3 regions of the Kitasatospora sp. NPDC059327 genome follow, and region 2 is predicted to be linked to each of the others. Evidence: riboswitches for the same ligand, from Rfam matches in the RefSeq annotation. Region 2 holds a riboswitch; each other region holds the start of a gene.

Region 1 (6,324 bases), on a different contig from region 2:
TGGCCGGCGTCGGCAACGTGTACCGGGCCGAGGTGCTGTTCCGCCACGGCATCAGCCCGCACCGGGCCGGGCGCGACCTCACCCGGGCCGAGTGGGAGGCCGTCTGGGCCGACCTGGTCGCGCTGATGCGGGAGGGCGTCGGCGCGGGCCGGATCGACACCGTCCGGCCCGAGCACACCCCCGAGGCGATGGGGCGGCCCCCGCGGGTGGACGACCACGGCGGCGAGGTGTACGTCTACCGCCGGGCCGCCCTGCCCTGCCTGGTCTGCGGCACCGACGTGCGGACGGAGCAGCACGCCTCGCGCAACCTGTTCTGGTGCCCCGCCTGCCAGCGGACGTAGCCGGGCCGCTCACCCGGGCCCGCCGCCCTGAGCGGCCCGCGCGGGCCGGGCGCCCGCCCGACCGGTTCGCCCGACCGGTTCGCCCGATCGGTTCGCCCGGCCGGTGCGGGAGGGATGATGCGGGCTCAGGAACCACCGTAGGCTGAGGGCCGGTGCGGAGGGAGCGGCGGATGGACGGCTACGAGGCGACCAACATCGTGTCGGGCACGGTGCACGGCAACGTGGTGCAGGCGCACACCTTCGTCCAGGCGCCGGCGCCGCCCCCCGGGGTACCCCGCCAGATCCGGCCGTCCAGCGGCGCGTTCGTCAACCGGGGCGCGGAACTCGCCGCGCTGACGGCCGCGCTGGAGCGGACCGGGCCGACGCGGCCGTCCGTCGTCGCGCTGACCGGGCTCGGCGGCGTCGGAAAGACCGAGGTCGTCGCGCGGTGGGCCGAGGAGCACGCCCGCCGCTTCCCGAGCGGCCAGCTGTACGCGGACCTCACCACCGTGCGCCACCAGGGCGGCGTCGACCTGGGCGAGGTGCTGGGCGGGTTCCTGCGGGGGCTCGGGGTCCACCGGGACTTCGTGCCCGAGCGGCTGCCCGAGCGCGCGGCGCTGTTCCGGACGGTCACCTCGGCGGGCGGGCTGCTGGTCTTCCTCGACAACGTCGAACACGCCTCGGAGGTCCGGGCGTTGCTCCCGACGGCCGGGCTGGTCGTGGTCACCGGGCGGGCGCGACTGCCGGGCCTGGCGATGGTGGGTGCGACGCTGCTCGATGTCGAGCCGCTGCGGCCGGAGGCCGGCTCGGAGCTGGTCCGCAGCTGGCTCGGCCCGGGGCGCGGCACCGACGAGCAGCTCCACGACCTGGTGCGGCTGTGCGGCGGACTGCCCCTGGCACTCCAGGCGGTCGGGTCCGAGCTGATCACCCGCAGCGGACTGCCGGTGGAGCGGGTGGTGACCGAACTGGCGGACGAGGCCGGCCGGCTGGCCGCGATCGAGCACCGGGAGGGCTCCGTGGTCGAACCCTTCGAGGCCGTGTACGCGCACTTCCCCGCGCACACCCGCCGGCTCTACCACCTGGTGGGGCTGCACCCGGGCTGGCACCTGACCCCCGAGCTGGCCGAGGCGGCCGGTGTCGAGCGGGCCGGCGAGGCCCTCGGCGAGCTGGTGCGGGCCCATCTGCTGCGCCCGGTGGCGGACGAGAGCGCGGACCCGGCGGAGCGGTACCGCACTCATGACCTGGTCCGGCTGCACGCCCGGCGCCGCGCGCGGGCCGACCCCGGGCGGGAGGAGTCGCTGCGGCGGATCGTGGCCCACTACCGGGGCCGGGCGGCGGCGGCCGACCGGGCGCTCGGTGACCGGATGCGGCTGCAGGAGCCCCCGGAGCCGTCGGTGCCCGGTTTCGCCGACCCGGCCGCGGCGATGGCCTGGCTGCAGGTCGAGCGGGCCGATCTGCTGGCGGTCCTGACGGCGGCCGCCGAACAGGGCTGGCACGGCGAGGTCTGGCGGCTCTGCGAGTCGCTCTGGCCGCTGTACCACGGCCGGAAGCACTATGGCGACTGGATCGCCTCCCACCTCCTGGGCGTCGAGTCGGCGCAGTGGGACAACCGCCCGGACGCCGGGATCCGGATGCGCAACCAGCTGGCCCGGGCCCACTACGAGCTGGGGCGCTACCCGGCGGCGGCCGAGCAACTGGCCGCCGCGGCCGAGCTGCTGCCGCTGGTGGACGACCCGCGACTGGCCGGCGTGCTGGTCGAGACCGAGGCACTGCTCTGCCTGGCCGACGGGCGGCCGGAGCGGGCGGTGGAGCTGTTCACCCGGGCCCGGGAGGCCAACGCGGGGGACCCGCACGGCGTGGTGGTGCAGAGCTACCAGCTGGGCCGGGCACTGGTCGCGGCGGGTCGCGCGGAGGCGGCGCTGGCCGTCCTGGCCGAGGCGGCCGTCCTGGCCGAGCGGACGCGGGACGGCTCGATGCTGGTGAAGCTGCCGCTCGCCCAGGGGCGTGCGCTCCGGGCGCTGGGGCAGCCGGCCGAAGCCGTGCGGCTGGTCAGCTCGGCCGCGGACCGGGCCGCCGCACGGGACGAGCTGGTCAAGGAGGCCGAGGCCCGCGAGCTGCTCGGCGACCTGGCGGAGGAGCTGGGCGACCGGGCGCTGGCCGCGGGTGCGCGGGCCCGGCTGCGGGAGTTGCGCGGGCGTGCCGGCGTCCTCGGCGGGCGCGAGGCGTAGCCGGGCCGCCGAGCGCCGTCACGGCGGGGCGGTGAACGTGACCCGGACGCGGCGCTCGCCCGTGCGGACGGTGAGCCCGCTCTGCGGCAGGGTCGCCGGGTCCGAGCCGTGGTGGAGCCAGAGGGCCACGGCCGCGCCGAGCAGCAGCGGGTCGAGCAGTGGCTTCGGCGCTCCCCACGGCCGTTCGGCACGGGCCTCCAGCAGCAGACCGGCGGGCAGCCGCAGCAGGTGGCGGCTCCTGCCGAGCGCGGCCACCGCCAGTCCGAGCCCGGGGGAGCGGAAGGCCTCGGCCAGCCAGCGTTCGGCGGGCAGCTCGGCCCGGACCTCGGTGCGGGCCAGCACCTCGGCGACGTCGCGCAGTTCGAGCCGGTGCTCCTCGGCGGCGACCGCGTAGATGCCGCGCGCGGGCCCGTGGTCCGGCCCGACGGGGTAGCGCCGCAGGGCGACCTCGCTGCCGGAGACCGTTCCCTCGACGTCGTACGCCGACGGGCCGCGGGGGGTGCCCGGAAGCGGGCGCGGCACGGGGTAGGGCGGCAGACGGGGTTCGTCGGACGGTTCGTCCAGCCGTGCCAGGTGGGAGTAGAGCAGCGGGCGCAGCAGTCGGGCCGACTGCCCGCGTGCGCCGAGCGAGCGGTCGGTGAGCGGTCGCAGGGCGGCCGGATCGTGGGCGGCCAGGGCCTGTTCGAGCTGGGCGAGAAGATCGCCGTCGGGGTCGAGCGGTGGCGCGGCCTGACCGAAGGCGTAGCCGGGGGAGCGCGGGTCGAGCTCCTCGGCGCCGGTGGCGGCCAGCAGGGTGTGGCGTTCCAGCGCGGCGCCGTAGAAGGAGACCGAGCCGTGGTCGCCGATCAGGCAGTCGGCGGCGACCAGCGCGGCCTGCCAACCCCGGTGCGGCGGGACGAGCCGGAGCCCGGACTGTTCGGCGGCGGCGAGCAGGGCCCTCGGGTCGTGCCGGGCCCAGATGTTGGGGTGCAGGACGACGGCGACCGCGTACTCGTCGGCGGGCAGCCGGTCGACCAGCCGCAGCGGCAGCCGGGGGTGGCGACCGAACAGGGAGTGCTCGCTCCAGGTGGAGTTGACCACGACCAGCCGGCGGCCGTCCACGGCGCCGAGCGCGGCCCGGTAGCCGTCCCGGGCGTCGAGGCTGTTCAGCATCCGGTCGAAGCACGGGTCACCGACCACCCGCGCGTGCGGCAGGGCCTGCGGGCAGGAGATCCGCAGCCGGTCCAGCTGTTCCTCGTGGGAGAGGCCCAGGACGTCGACGAACGCTTTCCCGCGGTGGGTCAGTTCGCGGCGGGAGAGGCCGGCTGCGGTGACGGTGTCCCCGGTGGACTGGGACACCAGGCGGTTGTAGCCGGCGCCGTGCGGCAGGACGATCAGCGGGGCGTCCAGCCGGCCCATCGAGGAGTGGACGGCGCAGGCGACCGCCAGGTCGAAGCGGTGCCGGGTGGCCTCCCGCCAGTCCAGGAGGGTGAACCCGGGCAGGTCGCGCAGGAACGCGTCCAGTCCGGCGGTGAAGGCCGAGCCGGGGTTGACGGTGAGGTAGAAGCGGATGCCGTCGCGGTCGCGGAGCAGGGTGAGCACGTCGAGGACGCGGGTGGCGGAGGTGAGGGTGCGGACGACCGCGAGGACGCGTGCCTCGACCGGCCGGGTGTTCCAGCGGTCGTCGTCGGGCCAGGCCCGGCCCCGGGGCCTGCGGCGGATCAGCACGCGATGATCGTACTCATCCGGGTGCGTGCCGGGGCGGTGGCCGGACGGTGGGTCAGCCGGCCGCGGCGGTGGGCCGGTGGGGCCCGGCCGGGGCGGTGGGCCGGTGGTGCTCGGGCGCGTCGGCCGGTTCGTGGTGCTCGGCGGCGGCGCACGCGTCCAGCAGGGGGCGCATAGTCTCGTCCAGCAGCCGGTAGCGCACCACCCGCCCGTCCTTGTCGCCGGTGACCACGCCCGCCGTGCGCAGCAGCCGCAGTGCCTGCGAGACGGCCGGGTCGCGCATACCGGTGGCGACCGCCAGGTCGGTGACGGCGAGCGGGCCGGCCCGGTGCAGGGCGAGCAGCAGGGCGAGCCGACCGGGGTCGGCGAGCAGCGAGAACCGCTCGGCCCAGGACCGGACGTGCCCGGTGTCGCCGATCGCGGCGATGGCCTCGCAGACCCGGTGTCCGTCGATGGTGCGGTGGCCCGCGCGGTCGGCCGGTACGAGATGCATGCGGACATTCTCGCAGCCCCGGGGCTGTGATTCCGGACACCTGCGCAGGTGCGCAGCCTTGCAAGGGTGTGGCGGGGGACCCTACGGTGTTGCCCGCCGTGGTGCTCGGGAAGACCGGTGACGGACTCTCAGGAGTCCGGAGTCCGGAGCGGCCCTCGCCACTGTGATCGGGGGAGTCGTCCGTGCCCACGACGCCACTGGGTGCCTCGCGCGCCCGGGAAGGCGGGCACGGGAGCCCCGTAAGCCAGGAGACCGGCCACGGCATCTCACGAACGACTTTCCACGAGGTGCTGGAGCGTGATCCCACGATGACCCTGCCCGAAACCGCCGCCCCCGCGGCGCCGTCCGCCTTGCCCACCTTCCGCTGGAAGCGCGAGGACACCATCCGTACGGCCGGGTTGATGGGGGTGATCCTGGCCATGCACGTGGTGGCGTTCGGGACGCTCTTCTTCCTGGTGGCACCCGAGGGCTACGCGGTCGGTACGCAGGTCTTCGGGGTGGGCCTGGGGATCACCGCCTACACCCTCGGCATGCGGCACGCCTTCGACGCCGACCACATCGCGGTGATCGACAACACCACCCGCAAGCTGATGGCGGACGGCAAGCGGCCCGTCTCGGTGGGCTTCTGGTTCGCCCTCGGGCACTCCTCGATGGTGGTCCTGATGGCCGCCCTGGTGGCGGGCGGCGCCCAGCTGGCCAACACGCTGATGGACGACGAGTCCCCCACCCACCAGTGGCTGGGCGTGGTCGGCACCTCGGCCTCCGGTGCCTTCCTGTACCTGATCGGCGCGCTCAACCTGGCCGCCCTGTTCGGCATCCTGCGGGTGTTCCGGTCGATGCGCGCGGGCCGCTTCGACGAGGCGGAGCTGGAGGAGCACCTCAACTCGCGCGGCCTGCTGGCCCGGGTGCTGAACCGGGCGACCCGCTCGATCACCCGGCCCGGCCAGATGTTCCCGGTGGGGATGGTGCTCGGCCTCGGCTTCGACACCGCGACCGAGGTGACGCTGATGGTGATGGCCGGCTCCGGCGCGGCCTCCGGGCTGCCCTGGTACGCGATCGTCTGCCTGCCGCTGCTGTTCGCGGCGGGGATGAGCCTGTTCGACACGCTGGACGGGACGTTCATGAACTTCGCGTACCAGTGGGCGTTCTCCAACCCGGTGCGCAAGGTGTACTACAACCTGACCATCACCGGGCTGTCGATCGCGGTGGCCTTCATCATCGGCACCATCGAGCTGGTCGGGGTGCTGCACGAGAAGCTGGACCTCACCGACCCGGTGAGCGGCTGGATCGCGGACCTCTCGCTGGACAACGTCGGCTATGTCATCGTCGGGCTGTTCGTGGTGGTCTGGGCGGCGGCGATCGCCTACTGGCGGCTGGCCGGCGTCGAGCGGCGCTGGAGCCCGCGGTCCACGCGGCCCCCGGGTGACGTGCCCGCCCAGGGGACGGCGGCCGAGGACGCCGCCGACCTCGCCAGGTAGCCGGGCCGCCTCGACGCGCGCGGCGGCGGCCCCCCCCGGCGGGGGGGGAGGGGGGCCCCCCCGCGGGGGGGGCGGGCGGGTCAGACGCCGGTGTAGTTCTC
Region 2 (6,324 bases):
TCTCGTTGGTCCCTTCCAGGATCTGGTGCACCCGCAGGTCGCGGACGATCTTCTCGATGCCGTACTCGGCCAGATAGCCGTAGCCACCGTGCAGTTGGAGCGCGGCGTTGGCGACGTCGAAGCCGGTGTCGGTGGCGTACCGCTTGGCCATCGCGCAGAGCTCCGGCGCCCGGGGGTCGCCCCGGTCGAGCGCGGCGGCCGCCCGCCAGAGCAGCGACCGGGCCGCCTCCAACTCCGTCGCCATGTCGGCCAGTCGGAACTGCAGCGCCTGGGCGTGCAGCAGCTTGGCACCGAACGCCTCGCGTTCGGCCAGATGGCCGGTGGCCCGCTCCAACGCGTCCTGCGCGCCGCCGAGCGAGCAGGCGGCGATGCCCAGCCGGCCGCCGTTGAGGCCGCTCATCGCGAGCCGGAAGCCGGCGCCCTCCTCCCCGAGCAGCCGGTCGGCGGGCAGCCGGACACCGTCCAGCACGACCTGGCGGGTGGGCTGGGCGTTCCAGCCCATCTTGTGCTCGTTCGGACCGAAGGAGAGCCCGGGATCGTCCCGTTCGACGACGAAGGCGGAGATCCCGCGCGGCCCCTCGCCGCCGGTCCGGGCCATCACCACGTACAGCTCGGCGGCTCCGGCACCGGAGATGAACTGCTTGACGCCGTCCAGCACCCAGCCGTCGCCGTCCCGGACGGCGCGGGTGACGAGGGCGGCGGCGTCCGAACCCGCCCCCGGCTCGGTCAGGCAGTAGCTGCCCGGGCTGTCCATCGCGCACAGCCCGGGCAGCCAACGGGAGCGCTGCGCGGCCGTGCCGTGGCGGTCGACCATCCAGGCGACCATGTTGTGGATGGAGAGGTAGGCCGCGATCGAGGGGCAGCCGGTGGCCAGCGCCTCGAACACCAGCACCCCGTCCTGCCGGGTGAGCCCCGAACCGCCCTCGCCCTCGCGGACGTAGACACCGCCGAGTCCGAGTCCGGCGGCCTTGCGCAGCACGTCCAGCGGGAAGTGCTTGTCCCGGTCCCACGCGACCGCGTGCGGTGCCAGGTGCTCGCGCGCGAAGTCCCGGGTGGTCGCGGCGATGGCGCGCTGATCCTCCGTCATGGTGTGCACGGCGGCCTCAGCCCATCGTCGGGATGGTGAAGCTCGCGCCCTCCTTGACCCCGGAGGGCCAGCGCGAGGTGACGGTCTTGGTCCTGGTGTAGAAGCGGATCGCGTCCGGACCGTGCTGGTTGAGGTCGCCGAACCCGGAGCGCTTCCACCCGCCGAAGGTGTGGTACGCGACGGGGACCGGGATCGGCACGTTCACGCCGATCATCCCGGTGTGGACCCGCCGGGTGAAGTCCCGCGCGGTGTCGCCGTCCCGCGTGAAGATCGCCACGCCGTTGCCGAACTCGTGCTCGCTCGGCAGCCGCAGTGCCTCCTCGTAGTCCGCCGCACGGACCACGCACAGCACCGGGCCGAAGATCTCCTCGCGGTAGATCCGCATCCCGGGGGTGACCCGGTCGAACAGCGTGGCCCCCAGGAAGTAGCCGTCCTCGTACCCCGGCACGGTCAGCTCACGACCGTCGACGACCAGTTCGGCGCCCTCCTCGACGCCCAGGTCCAGGAATCCGCGCACCCGCTCCAGGGCGTCCCGGCCGACCAGCGGACCGAAGTCGGCCGCGGGGTCGTGCGAGGCGCCGACCCTGAGCGCGGCGATCCGCTCGATGAGCTTGGCGACCAGCGCGTCCGCGGTCTCCTCCCCCACCGGCACCGCGACGGAGACGGCCATGCACCGCTCGCCCGCGGAGCCGTACCCGGCGCCGATCAGCGCGTCGGCGGCCTGGTCGAGGTCGGCGTCCGGCATCACGATCAGGTGGTTCTTGGCGCCCCCGAAGCACTGCGCGCGCTTGCCCCGCGCGGCCGCCGTGGCGTAGACGTACTCGGCGACCGGTGTCGACCCGACGAACCCCAGCGCCTGCACCCGCGGATCGTCGAGCAGCGTGTCCACCGCCTCCTTGCCGCCGTTGACGACGTTCAGCACCCCCGGCGGCAGGCCCGCCTCGACGAACAGCTCGGCGAGCCGCAGCGGCACCGACGGGTCGCGCTCGGAGGGCTTGAGCACGAAGGCGTTTCCGCAGGCGATCGCGGGCGCCGCCTTCCACAGCGGAATCATCGCGGGGAAGTTGAACGGGGTGATGCCCGCGACCACCCCGAGCGGCTGGCGCAGCGAGTACACGTCGATGCCGGTACCGGCGCTGTCGGTGAACTCGCCCTTGAGCAGGTGCGGGACACCGGCGGCGAACTCCACCACCTCCAGCCCGCGCTGGAGGTCGCCGTGGGCGTCGGCGACGGTCTTGCCGTGTTCGGCGGAGAGCAGCCGGGCCAGCGACTCGCGCTCGGCCTCGACCAGTTGGAGGAAGCGCAGCAGCACCCGGGCCCGCCGCTGCGGGTTCCAGGCGGCCCACTCGACCTGGGCCTGTTCGGCGTCGGCGATCGCCGCCTCGGTCTCGGCCCGGCTCGCCAGTGGAACACGTGCCTGGACCGTACCGGTGTTGGGGTCGTACACGTCGCCGAACACCCCGGAGGTGCCGGCGACGTGCTTGCCGCCGATGTAGTGGTTGAGCTCACGGATCATCACAAGCCTGCTCTCGTCAGGATGTCAGGTGGATCCGAGGGAACTGGGGCACGGCGGCACCGCCGTGGGCCCGGTGCGGGCACACGGGTACCGCCGGGCGCGGCACACCGTCAGGGGGACGGGCACACCGCGGCCGTCGCAGGATCACCAGGGTCGGGAGGCGCGCAGACCGGTGCCATGCGTGTTTGCTCCATCCTCGTGGACAACACGGAACACCCGCAGTCGGTATCCTGACTCCCGGATCACCGCGCGCCGCCCGGCCTTCCCGGCTGGCTGCCAGTGGCTGGTACTGCGACGACGCACTCCCCGGTCACAGTGGCGGGACCGTGCCGGATTCACACCGGCTTCCCTGCACTGCGGGCCTTGTCCACGACCATATAGTTGGACGTCCTACTAAGTCCAGGGGTCGAGCCGCACCGTATCGCCACCCTCGCCCGGCCGCCGCCGCCATGACCGTCCACCGCGCGCGCCCGCCACCCGCGACAGCCGCGAACTGCGGCGAAGCCCCTGCAGTGATGATCAACTAGCCTGCGGACATTCATCTTTGACACAACATCACGTCTTTGTTTGGTAACGGCGAAAGCGTATGGTGCCGGATCGTTCCGGGCAGGTACATGCTGTGGGCATGCACGCGCGACGCCTTCGCCGTACCCGGCCGACGCGTCCGCGCGGGCCCACGGGGAAGTCGTTGTCGCGCGAAGGTCGGCGATGGTCAGATGAGCACATTCGACATGTGGAACTGTTTCGTCTGCGGCACGGCCTGCTCGGCGGCCACCGCCCGCTGCCCCACCTGCGGGGCCGGACCGGGCGGCTACACCCCGGGCCCGGCCGGGCCCCCCGGGCCGCCCCTGCCGGCCGGGCCGCTCGTGCCGGGGCCCGTGAAGCCCATGCCGTCGATGGCCCCGACCTTCGCACCGGCCGGCCCCGCCCCCGGCGGTACCGCGGCACCGCCGCCGTCGAGCAGCTGGACACCGGCGCCCCAGCCCGGCCCCCAGCCGCCGGCCCGGCACCTGGCCACGGACGCCACCCGCTACCTCTGCGCGGCCGTGCAGCTGGAGAGCGACCTGGGCAACCGGGCCATCGAGTCCGTCCTCAAGGAGACGCACCGCGCCATCGCCTCCTCCCCCGGTGTCGACCTGGTCTGCGTCCTGCGCTACGCGCTCGCCGCGCGCGCCCGGCAGACCACCGCCCAGGTCCTGCTCGCCCTGACCGCGATCGCCCTGCTGGCCTCCTTCGGCTACCAGCCCCTCTCCGACCCCTCGGACTCCGTCGTCCCGATCCCCCTGCCGCCCCTCGCCCTCCCGCTCCTCGCCGTCGCCTGGGGCATCGTGCTGGTCGAACGGCTCATCGCCTTCTACAGCGTGCTCCGGCCCAAGCTGCGCCGGGACGCCTTCGACCCCGCCCAGGCACCGAGCGCCCGGCCCCAGGACGAGAACCTGCTGAGCCTGCTGGCCACCGAGGACCAGCAGGGGAACGTCTCGGTCTTCTCCGGCTACGAGCCCTTCCTCGGCTACGGCCGGCTGCTGAACAGCTGGAACTTCACCGTCGCCGTGGACCGGCCCGACGAGTCCTTCGACCAGGTGCTCCCGTTCACCCTCAAGACGCTGGACACCGAGGTCATCAGGGCGGTCGCCGCCCTCGGACTGCCCGGGGTGGACATCTCCGAGCGGGTCTTCGTCAACGGCGCGGACCTGGCCCAGGGCCTGGACCCGGTCCTGCGCCCACTGCTGCTCCCCCGTCCCGAGGGCCGGCCCCAGATCGCCCTGGCGCCGGCGGTCCTCGACCGGCTGCGGGACGACGGCGCCGGGCGGGCCCGCCCGTACCTGGTGACCACCGTCTCGGGCTGGAACGCCGAACTGGTGACCAGCACCACGGTCCGCTTCTCCCTGAGCCCCGCCCGGGACCTCCTGTTCGTCGAGGGCGCCGTCTCCCTGCTGCCGCCGCTGCACCGCCGCTACCACCAGGTCGACCACCTGCTCGACCGCCCCACCTGGTGGCAGCTGCTGGCCCTGCTGCGCGGCTCCGCCGCCGCCGTGCCGTTCCGGCTGCTGACCGCCCCGTTCAAGGTGCTCGCCATGGTGGGCGGCCCGCTGGCCGAAGGGCGCAAGGAACGCGCCCGGCGCCGGCAGATCGCCCTCGGCGCGTTCAACTACGGTGCCGCGCTGAGCCTTCGGGAGACGGCGAGCGACCCCCAGTTCCACCGGTACTTCCAGCAGGTCGACAGCCAGATGTACTCCAAAGTCGTCGAACGCCGCGTCCTGGACACGCTCACCGACTTCCTGGCGGCCCACCAGGTGGACATCTCCGAACTCCGTGAGCGCCAGAGCGTGATCTACAACGGCGGCGTGTTCACCTCCGGCAACGCCACCGTCAACTTCGTCAACTCCTCGGTGGCCGCCGGAGCCGCCAGCAGGATCATGAACCGGGCCGGCCGAGCACCGGCCGGCGGGAGAAGGGAAGGCTGATGACCGAGGACCGTCGCATCACCGGTGGATTCCACGTCAGCGGCAACGCCAACGTCACCATCACCGGATCGGGGGTGGCCGCCGGCGAGAACTCCTCGGCCACCGTCCACACCACGTCGGCGCCGGTGGACGAGGAGGCGCTCGCCCGCCGGGTCCTCGCCCTGGCCGAACAGCTGCGGCAGAGCCCTGACCCGGCCTCCGTGCGCACGGCGGCGGACCTCCAGCAGGCGGTGACCGCGCCGACCCGACGCTGGGAGCAGGTGCTGGCCTACCTCACCCGGGCCGGACAGGGCCTGGCCGTCACCACCGCGGTCGCCACCGAGATCCAGGGCCTGGACGACGCGGTCCGGGCACTGCTGCCATAGCGCCGCCGTTCGTGCAGTCCGCTCCACCGGGGCAGCGGACGGCACGAACCGCGCAGACCGCTCAGACCGCGGGTGGGACCACCGGCGGGACCCCGACGGGGACCCTCGCAGGACCATCGCGGCACCACCGGGCCGACGGACGGGGAACGGCCGTCGGCGCGTCCCGTCGCACCGACATCGCAACCACGCGTCACCGACGCGACCTGAAGGGGGATGCACATGGCCGAGACCAGGGGTGTTCTGCTGCCCGCCTATGTACTGGCCGACGAATCGGCCTCGATGGGCCCCTACCGGCAGGAACTGTCGGACGGTCTGATCTCGCTGTGCGAGGGGCTGCGGGCCGAACCGATGATCGCCGCCAAGCTGCGCCTGGCCGTCCTCGGCTTCTCCGACGACGTGCAGGTCCGGCTCGCGGTCGCCGACATGCGCACCGAGACCACCCTGCCCCAGGTGGTCATCCGGGGCACGACCAGGTACCAGGCGGTCTTCGACGACCTGCTGCAGCGCATCCCGACCGATGTGCAGTGGCTGCGCGGCCAGGGGTACAAGGTGCACCGCCCGGTGGTGTTCTTCCTCAGCGACGGCCAGCCGACCGACGGCGACGCCTGGCGGCACGCGCACACCGTCCTGACCGACCGGGTCCGCACCCCCACCTCCCCGAACATCATCGCCTGCGGGATCGGCGACGCCCAGGCCCGGACCATGCTGGAGGTGGCGACCCGGCCGGAGTTCGCCTTCGTGGCCAAGTCGGGCACCGACATCGGCCGGGCCATCGCCGAGTTCTTCCACTCGCTCACCGCGAGCCTGGTCGCCTCCACGCAGGCGCTGAGCTCGGCCAGCCCCCAGCTCGTCGTCAACCGGCCGAACCAGTTCACCATGGCCATCGACGAG
Region 3 (6,324 bases), on a different contig from region 2:
TCTCGACGAATCCGGGCAGCTTGCCGCTGATGTCGGCGGCCTTCCGGTAGTAGTAGCCGACCGGCTTGGTGCCGCGGTAGTCCCCGTACTCGGGGTTGTAGAGCTCGTTGTGCGCCTCGACGTGCTGGCCGATCACCGTCCCGCCGGAGCGGCCGGAGCGGGCCTGGCGCTCCAGGTCGGCGAGCAGTTGCTGGACGGCCCGTGCGTTGGGCGAGGCCTTGGGGTCGCGGGCCAGCAGCTCGCTGCCGACCTCCGGTGCCAGGGCGCGCCCGGCGCCGCCCAGCGTGAGCACGCCCCGGGGCGGATCGTCCGGGCGGCCGCCGTCGGTCCGGCCGTCCTGCCCGGCCAGCACCACCGCGCCGGCGGCGAGCACCACGCCGGCCGCGGCCAGCACGGCCGGTCTGGCACGCAGCGCGCGGGGCAGGGCCACGAACACTCCTCCGGATGCTGACCGGCAGGGCCTGCGCCATCACAACCGGAACACGTGTACGACTGACAGGCGGTGAGCCTGTCACACTCCCCCGCGCCCGGGCGAGCGGACCCGCCCCGGCCGCGGGCCGGGGCGTGCCTCCCGCGGGCCCGGACGGACCGTCAGGGCGCCGGGACGGCGGCCGGTGCGCCGCCCGCCGCCTTGGTGCGCTGGAGCAGCTGGTTCTTCACGTGCTCGTCGAACCCCACCGCGGCGGCCGTCGCGGCCGCGTCCGCGGTGTTGCCGCCCTTGGCGGAGCCCTCCACGGTGAAGAAGCCGTACCGGCCCAGGGTGCCCTTGGTGTTGGTGCAGCCCGGAGTGGTGCAGAACGCCGGGGAGCCGGGGGCGGCGGCGCCCTTGAGGTGGCCGACGTAGTTCTTCACGGCGGTCTCGGCCTGCTGCTTGTGGTCGAAGACCGCGACACCGACCGTCACGGCGCTGTCGCCGGAGACGTAGGTGGCCCGGAGCACCTGGCGGCAACCCTGGTCACCGAGGATCTTGCCGAGGCCGCCGACCGTGGAGTTGCCGTCCCAGCAGGGCGAGTCGAGCGAGACCACGGTGCGGTTCCAGGTGGCGCCGTTGACCGTCACGGTGAGCGCCGAGAAGAGCGCCGCCGCGTCCTGCGGCGCCGGGTCGGTGCCGGCCTCCCAGAGCGGCTTCGACGGGTCCTCGGGCGTGGCGCTCGGGGTGGCCGTCGGGGACGCCTTGCCGGAGGGCGTGGGCGCCGGCTGCTGGGTGCCCGCCGTGGCGGTGGTGGTGGGCTCGGCGACCGGCTTCCTGTCGTCGCCCTTGTTCAGGAGCAGCAGGCCGCCGGCGACCAGGCCGCCGACCACCAGGAGGGCGACCGCCGCCCCGATGATCCGGGTCCGGCCCTTGCGCCTGGCCTCCGCCTCGTTGCGGTCCGCGAGGGCGGCCCAGTCCGGCTCGGCGTGCTGCAGCGGGGGCTGGGGCTGCGGGGGCTGCGGCTGCCACTGGTGCTGCGGCGGCTGGTGCGGATGGGGCTGGGGCTGCGCCGGCGGCGGCTGGTGCGGGACCGGCTGCGGCGCGGGCGGCCGGCCGTGCACCGGCGGCTGCGGCACCGCGGGCACCGGCGGGACGGCCGGCTGCGGCGCGGGCGCCGGCGGCCCGTACGAGGCAGGCGGCGGGCCGAACCCGCCCGGGACCGGCGGCACCGGCTGCGGCGCACCGGGGTACGGTGCGGGAGCCGGCGGCACGACGGGACCACCGACGGGCGGCGGGCCCTGCGGTGGCGGTCCGGACGTGCCCGGCTGCCGCTGGTTCTGTGCGCCCCCCGGCCCGGCGGGAGGGGGCGGCTGCTGACCCGGCGAGGCGGGCTGACCGGCCCACTCCCCGGGCGCGCCCGTTCCGTCGCTCATGCGCCCACCTCACTGCGCTCGGCGGTCGCTTCGCGAATCGCGCTGATGTTGATGATTCGCTCGCTCCGCTCGCTCATGAGCCGAGATCGTAGGGCATGCCCCTGACGGCAGGTCGGCCCGGTGACCATTCCGTTCCCGAATCCGGACACCCGGCGGGCCGCGGCCACCCGGTGACAACCGTCACGGCGGCCCGTGAAGGCCCCCTGGAGCCACCCTGGAACAGGCCCCGGCGCACGGGTCGCCGCAGCTCCCCGGAGCCCCGAACAGCCCCGGCGCAGGCCCGGAACAGGCCCGCGCCGGTACCACCGACCAGGACGTCGACACGCGATGCCGCACAACATGTGGGGTCGCATCGAGCAGACACCACTAGATGTATGCTCGTCCCTGCTGTCGACGCAGGGGAACCCGGTGCGAATCCGGGACTGCCCCGCAGCGGTGTGCGGGCGGCTCCGAGAGAGCCCGCGAGTCCGAATACCTGGCGACGGCGTGCCGCCCGGCCTCCCCGCAGAGGCCTTCCGCAGCAGTACTACTTCCGGGCCTCGCGGGCGGGCCGGGGATGCCACCGTCGCGCGACGCCGTCCGGTCGTCGCGCCGTGCTCCCCTGCCCCGAACGGCCCGGCCCCGAGCCACCGACGCCGATCGCCGCCAGGAGAGAGCGCCTTGACCACCGCTGCCTCAGTCACCCTGCCCGCCCAGGGTTCCAGCTCCGCCCCCGTCGACCCGACGGTGTCCGACCCCGGTGGCACGCTGCTCCGGCTGCTGACCGACCGCAGCGCCGACCTCCCCCAGGTGGACCCCGGCCATGTCGCCGCCGCCGCGCTGCGCGGCCGCCACGCCGGCTCGGACTTCGCCGAGCTGCGCGGGCTGGCCGTGGACGCCGCAGCGTCGATGATCGCCGAGGACCCGCAGTACTCGAAGCTGGCCGCGCGACTGCTCGCGCTGGAGATCGTCGACGAGGCGGTCAGCCAGGGCTCGGTCTCCTTCGCGGACTCGATCGCGGTCGGCCACGCCGAGGGCCTGATCGGCGACGGCACCGCCGACTTCGTCCGCAAGCACGCCGCCGCCCTCGACGCGCTGATCGACCCCGAGGGCGACGACCGCTTCGAGTACTTCGGCCTGCGCACCGTGCAGTCCCGCTACCTGCTGCGCCACCCGATCACCCGCAAGGTCGTCGAGACCCCGCAGCAGTTCCTGCTCCGTGTCGCCTGCGGCCTGGCGGTCGGCGACAGCGAGCAGTCGGTGCGCGAGGTCGCCGAGCTGTACGGCCTGATGAGCCGGCTGGAGTACCTGACCTCCTCGCCGACCCTCTTCAACTCGGGCACCAAGCACCCGCAGATGTCGAGCTGCTACCTGCTGGACTCGCCGCTGGACAACCTGGACTCGATCTACTCCCGGTACGCCCAGATCGCCCGCCTGTCCAAGCACGCCGGCGGCATCGGCCTGTCCTACTCGCGGATCCGCTCGCGCGGCAGCCTGATCCGGGGCACCAACGGCAAGTCCAACGGCATCGTCCCGTTCCTGCGCACCCTCGACTCCTCGGTCGCCGCGGTCAACCAGGGCGGCCGGCGCAAGGGCGCGGCCTGCGTCTACCTGGAGACCTGGCACGCGGACATCGAGGAGTTCCTGGAGCTGCGCGACAACACCGGTGAGGAGGCGCGCCGCACCCACAACCTCAACCTGGCGCACTGGATCCCGGACGAGTTCATGCGCCGGGTCAACGCCGACGCCGACTGGTCGCTGTTCTCCCCCGCCGACGTGCCCGAGCTGGTCGACCTCTGGGGCGCCGACTTCGACGAGGCATACCTGAAGGCCGAGCAGGCCGGCAAGGCCGTCCGCACCATCCCCGCGCAGACCCTCTACGCCCGGATGATGCGCACCCTGGCGCAGACCGGCAACGGCTGGATGACCTTCAAGGACGCCTCCAACCGCGCCGCCAACCAGACCGCGCTGCCCGGTCGCACGGTGCACAGCTCCAACCTCTGCACCGAGATCCTGGAGGTCACGGACGACTCCGAGACCGCCGTCTGCAACCTCGGCTCGGTCAACCTCGGCGCCCACGTCGCCGCCGGTGCCACCGCCGCCGACCTGCTGAACGCGATGGACTGGGAGCGCCTGGACTCCACCGTCCGCACCGCCGTCACCTTCCTCGACCGCGTGGTGGACATCAACTTCTACCCGACCCCCGAGGCCGGCACGTCCAACTCGCGCTGGCGCCCGGTCGGCCTCGGCGTGATGGGCCTGCAGGACGTCTTCTTCAAGCTCCGCCTGGACTTCGACTCCGCCGAGGCGAAGACCCTCTCCACCCTGATCTCCGAGCGCATCATGCTCACCGCGTACGAGCGCTCCGCCGACCTGGCCGAGCAGCTGGGCCGCCACGAGGCGTACGGCGAGACCCGCGCCGCCCGCGGCGAGCTGCACATCGACCACTTCGGCTCGGCCGCCCCGCAGTGGGCCGAGCGCTGGGAGGCGCTGCGCGCCCGGATCGCCGAGACCGGTCTGCGCAACTCGCTGCTGCTCGCCATCGCCCCCACCGCCACGATCGCCTCGATCGCCGGTGTCTACGAGTGCATCGAGCCGCAGGTCTCCAACCTGTTCAAGCGCGAGACCCTCTCCGGCGAGTTCCTCCAGGTCAACCCGTACCTGGTGCGCGAGCTGAAGGAGCTGGAGGTCTGGGACCAGCAGACCCGGGACGCGCTGCGCGACGCCAACGGCTCCGTGCAGGACCTCAACTGGCTGCCCGCCGAGGTGCGTTCGCTGTACCGCACGGCGTGGGAGCTCCCGCAGCGCGCGCTGATCGACCTGGCCGCCGCCCGGATGCCGTACATCGACCAGAGCCAGTCGCTGAACCTCTTCATGGCGGCGCCGACCATCGGCAAGCTCAGCTCGATGTACGCGTACGCCTGGAAGGTCGGGCTGAAGACCACCTACTACCTGCGGTCGCGGCCGGCGACCCGGATCGCCCAGGCCGCCTCGGGCACCGCCCGCGCCGCCGCGCCCGTGCCGGTGGCGTCCCCGACCCTCAGCCCGGAGGAGGAGGCCGCGCTGGCCTGCTCCCTGGAGAACCCCGAGTCCTGCGAGGCCTGCCAGTGAGCACCACCCCCGACGACCGGCCCGACCGCGAGAAGATGCTGCTCGACCCCGGCTTCGAGCTGACCCTGCGCCCGATGCGCTACCCGTCGTTCTACGACCGGTACCGGGACGCGATCAAGAACACCTGGACCGTCGAGGAGGTGGACCTGCACTCCGACGTCGCCGACCTCGCCAAGCTCAGCGAGGGCGAGCGGCACATGATCGGCCGGCTGGTCGCCTTCTTCGCGACCGGTGACTCGATCGTCTCCAACAACGTGGTGCTGAGCCTCTACAAGCACATCAACTCCCCCGAGGCCCGGCTCTACCTGTCCCGGCAGCTGTTCGAGGAGGCCGTGCACGTCCAGTTCTACCTGACGCTGCTCGACACCTACCTGCCCGACCCCGAGGACCGCAACGCGGCCTTCGCCGCGGTGGAGAACATCCCCTCCATCCACCAGAAGGCCCAGTTCTGCTTCAAGTACATGAACGCGGTCGACCACATCGACTCGCTGCGGAGCAAGGACGACCGCCGCGCGTTCCTCCTGAACCTGATCTGCTTCGCGGCCTGCGTGGAGGGCCTGTTCTTCTACGGCGCCTTCGCGTACGTGTACTGGTTCCGCAGCCGCGGCCTGCTGCACGGCCTGGCGACGGGGACGAACTGGGTGTTCCGCGACGAGTCCATGCACATGGACTTCGCGATGTCGGTGGTCGACACCGTGCGCGAGGAGGAGCCCGACCTCTTCGACGACAGGATGGCCCAGCAGGTGACGGAGATGCTGGAGGAGGCCGTCGAGGCCGAGCTCCAGTTCGCCCAGGACCTCTGCGGTGACGGCCTGCCGGGCATGAACACCGAGTCCATGCGCGAGTACCTGCAGGCCGTGGCCGACCAGCGCCTCGCCCGGCTCGGCCTGCCGATCCGCTACGGCTCCACCAACCCGTTCGGGTTCCTGGAGCTGCAGAACGTCCAGGAGCTGACCAACTTCTTCGAGCGCCGGGTGTCGGCGTACCAGGTCGCCGTCGAGGGCTCCGTCGCCTTCGACGACGACTTCTAGAGCGCCCCGCTCCGCAGGCGGCCGCGCCGGCGCCGGTGAGGTCGGCGACCTCACCGGCGGCGGCCCGGCCGTCGGATCCGAACAGCGTCGCCCCCGTGGTGCCCCGCACGGTCACAGCCCGTGCGGGGCACCACTGGCGTTTCCGGTCGGCCGAAGGGCCACCGGAATCGGCCCCGGCGCCCACCTCGCGGACGCCGATGGCCAATGCGAGGGGCTGATCATATGAACATCATCTGAAGCCGCCTCGGAGTGTGGACCGGGCTCCTAGGCTGCGGCCGTCCGCCTTGATCACTCCAGTCCGAGGGACCCCACCATGCTCATCCTGTCCCTGCTGTTCCTGGCCGTCGGCGTCAGCCTG

What was found. A riboswitch is a leader RNA that binds a small molecule or an ion and turns the genes downstream of it on or off. The one in region 2 is predicted to bind cobalamin.
Region 1: linked by a shared signal. The riboswitch ahead of ACFXHB_RS43820 (HoxN/HupN/NixA family nickel/cobalt transporter) and the one ahead of ACFXHB_RS04735 (CoA-acylating methylmalonate-semialdehyde dehydrogenase) in region 2 are both predicted to bind cobalamin.
Region 3: linked by a shared signal. The riboswitch ahead of ACFXHB_RS22330 (ribonucleoside-diphosphate reductase subunit alpha) and the one ahead of ACFXHB_RS04735 (CoA-acylating methylmalonate-semialdehyde dehydrogenase) in region 2 are both predicted to bind cobalamin.

The regions. Positions count from the first base shown of each region.
Region 1 is NZ_JBHYYB010000191.1:1,681-8,004, forward strand. It holds gene ACFXHB_RS43800 (Fpg/Nei family DNA glycosylase) at 1-341, shown strand, start outside; gene ACFXHB_RS43805 (AAA family ATPase) at 512-2,548, shown strand; gene ACFXHB_RS43810 (hypothetical protein) at 2,567-4,255, opposite strand; partial or broken gene ACFXHB_RS43815 (ArsR/SmtB family transcription factor) at 4,404-4,745, opposite strand; cobalamin riboswitch at 4,828-5,021, shown strand; gene ACFXHB_RS43820 (HoxN/HupN/NixA family nickel/cobalt transporter) at 5,054-6,223, shown strand.
Region 2 is NZ_JBHYYB010000005.1:3,269-9,592, reverse strand. It holds gene ACFXHB_RS04740 (acyl-CoA dehydrogenase family protein) at 1-1,087, opposite strand, end outside; gene ACFXHB_RS04735 (CoA-acylating methylmalonate-semialdehyde dehydrogenase) at 1,104-2,603, opposite strand; cobalamin riboswitch at 2,806-2,996, opposite strand; gene ACFXHB_RS04730 (hypothetical protein) at 3,320-5,068, shown strand; gene ACFXHB_RS04725 (hypothetical protein) at 5,068-5,433, shown strand; gene ACFXHB_RS04720 (hypothetical protein) at 5,653-6,324, shown strand, end outside.
Region 3 is NZ_JBHYYB010000036.1:23,444-29,767, reverse strand. It holds gene ACFXHB_RS22340 (glycoside hydrolase family 26 protein) at 1-430, opposite strand, end outside; gene ACFXHB_RS22335 (hypothetical protein) at 592-1,548, opposite strand; cobalamin riboswitch at 2,211-2,343, shown strand; gene ACFXHB_RS22330 (ribonucleoside-diphosphate reductase subunit alpha) at 2,530-4,935, shown strand; gene ACFXHB_RS22325 (ribonucleotide-diphosphate reductase subunit beta) at 4,971-5,966, shown strand; gene ACFXHB_RS22320 (prohibitin family protein) at 6,280-6,324, shown strand, end outside.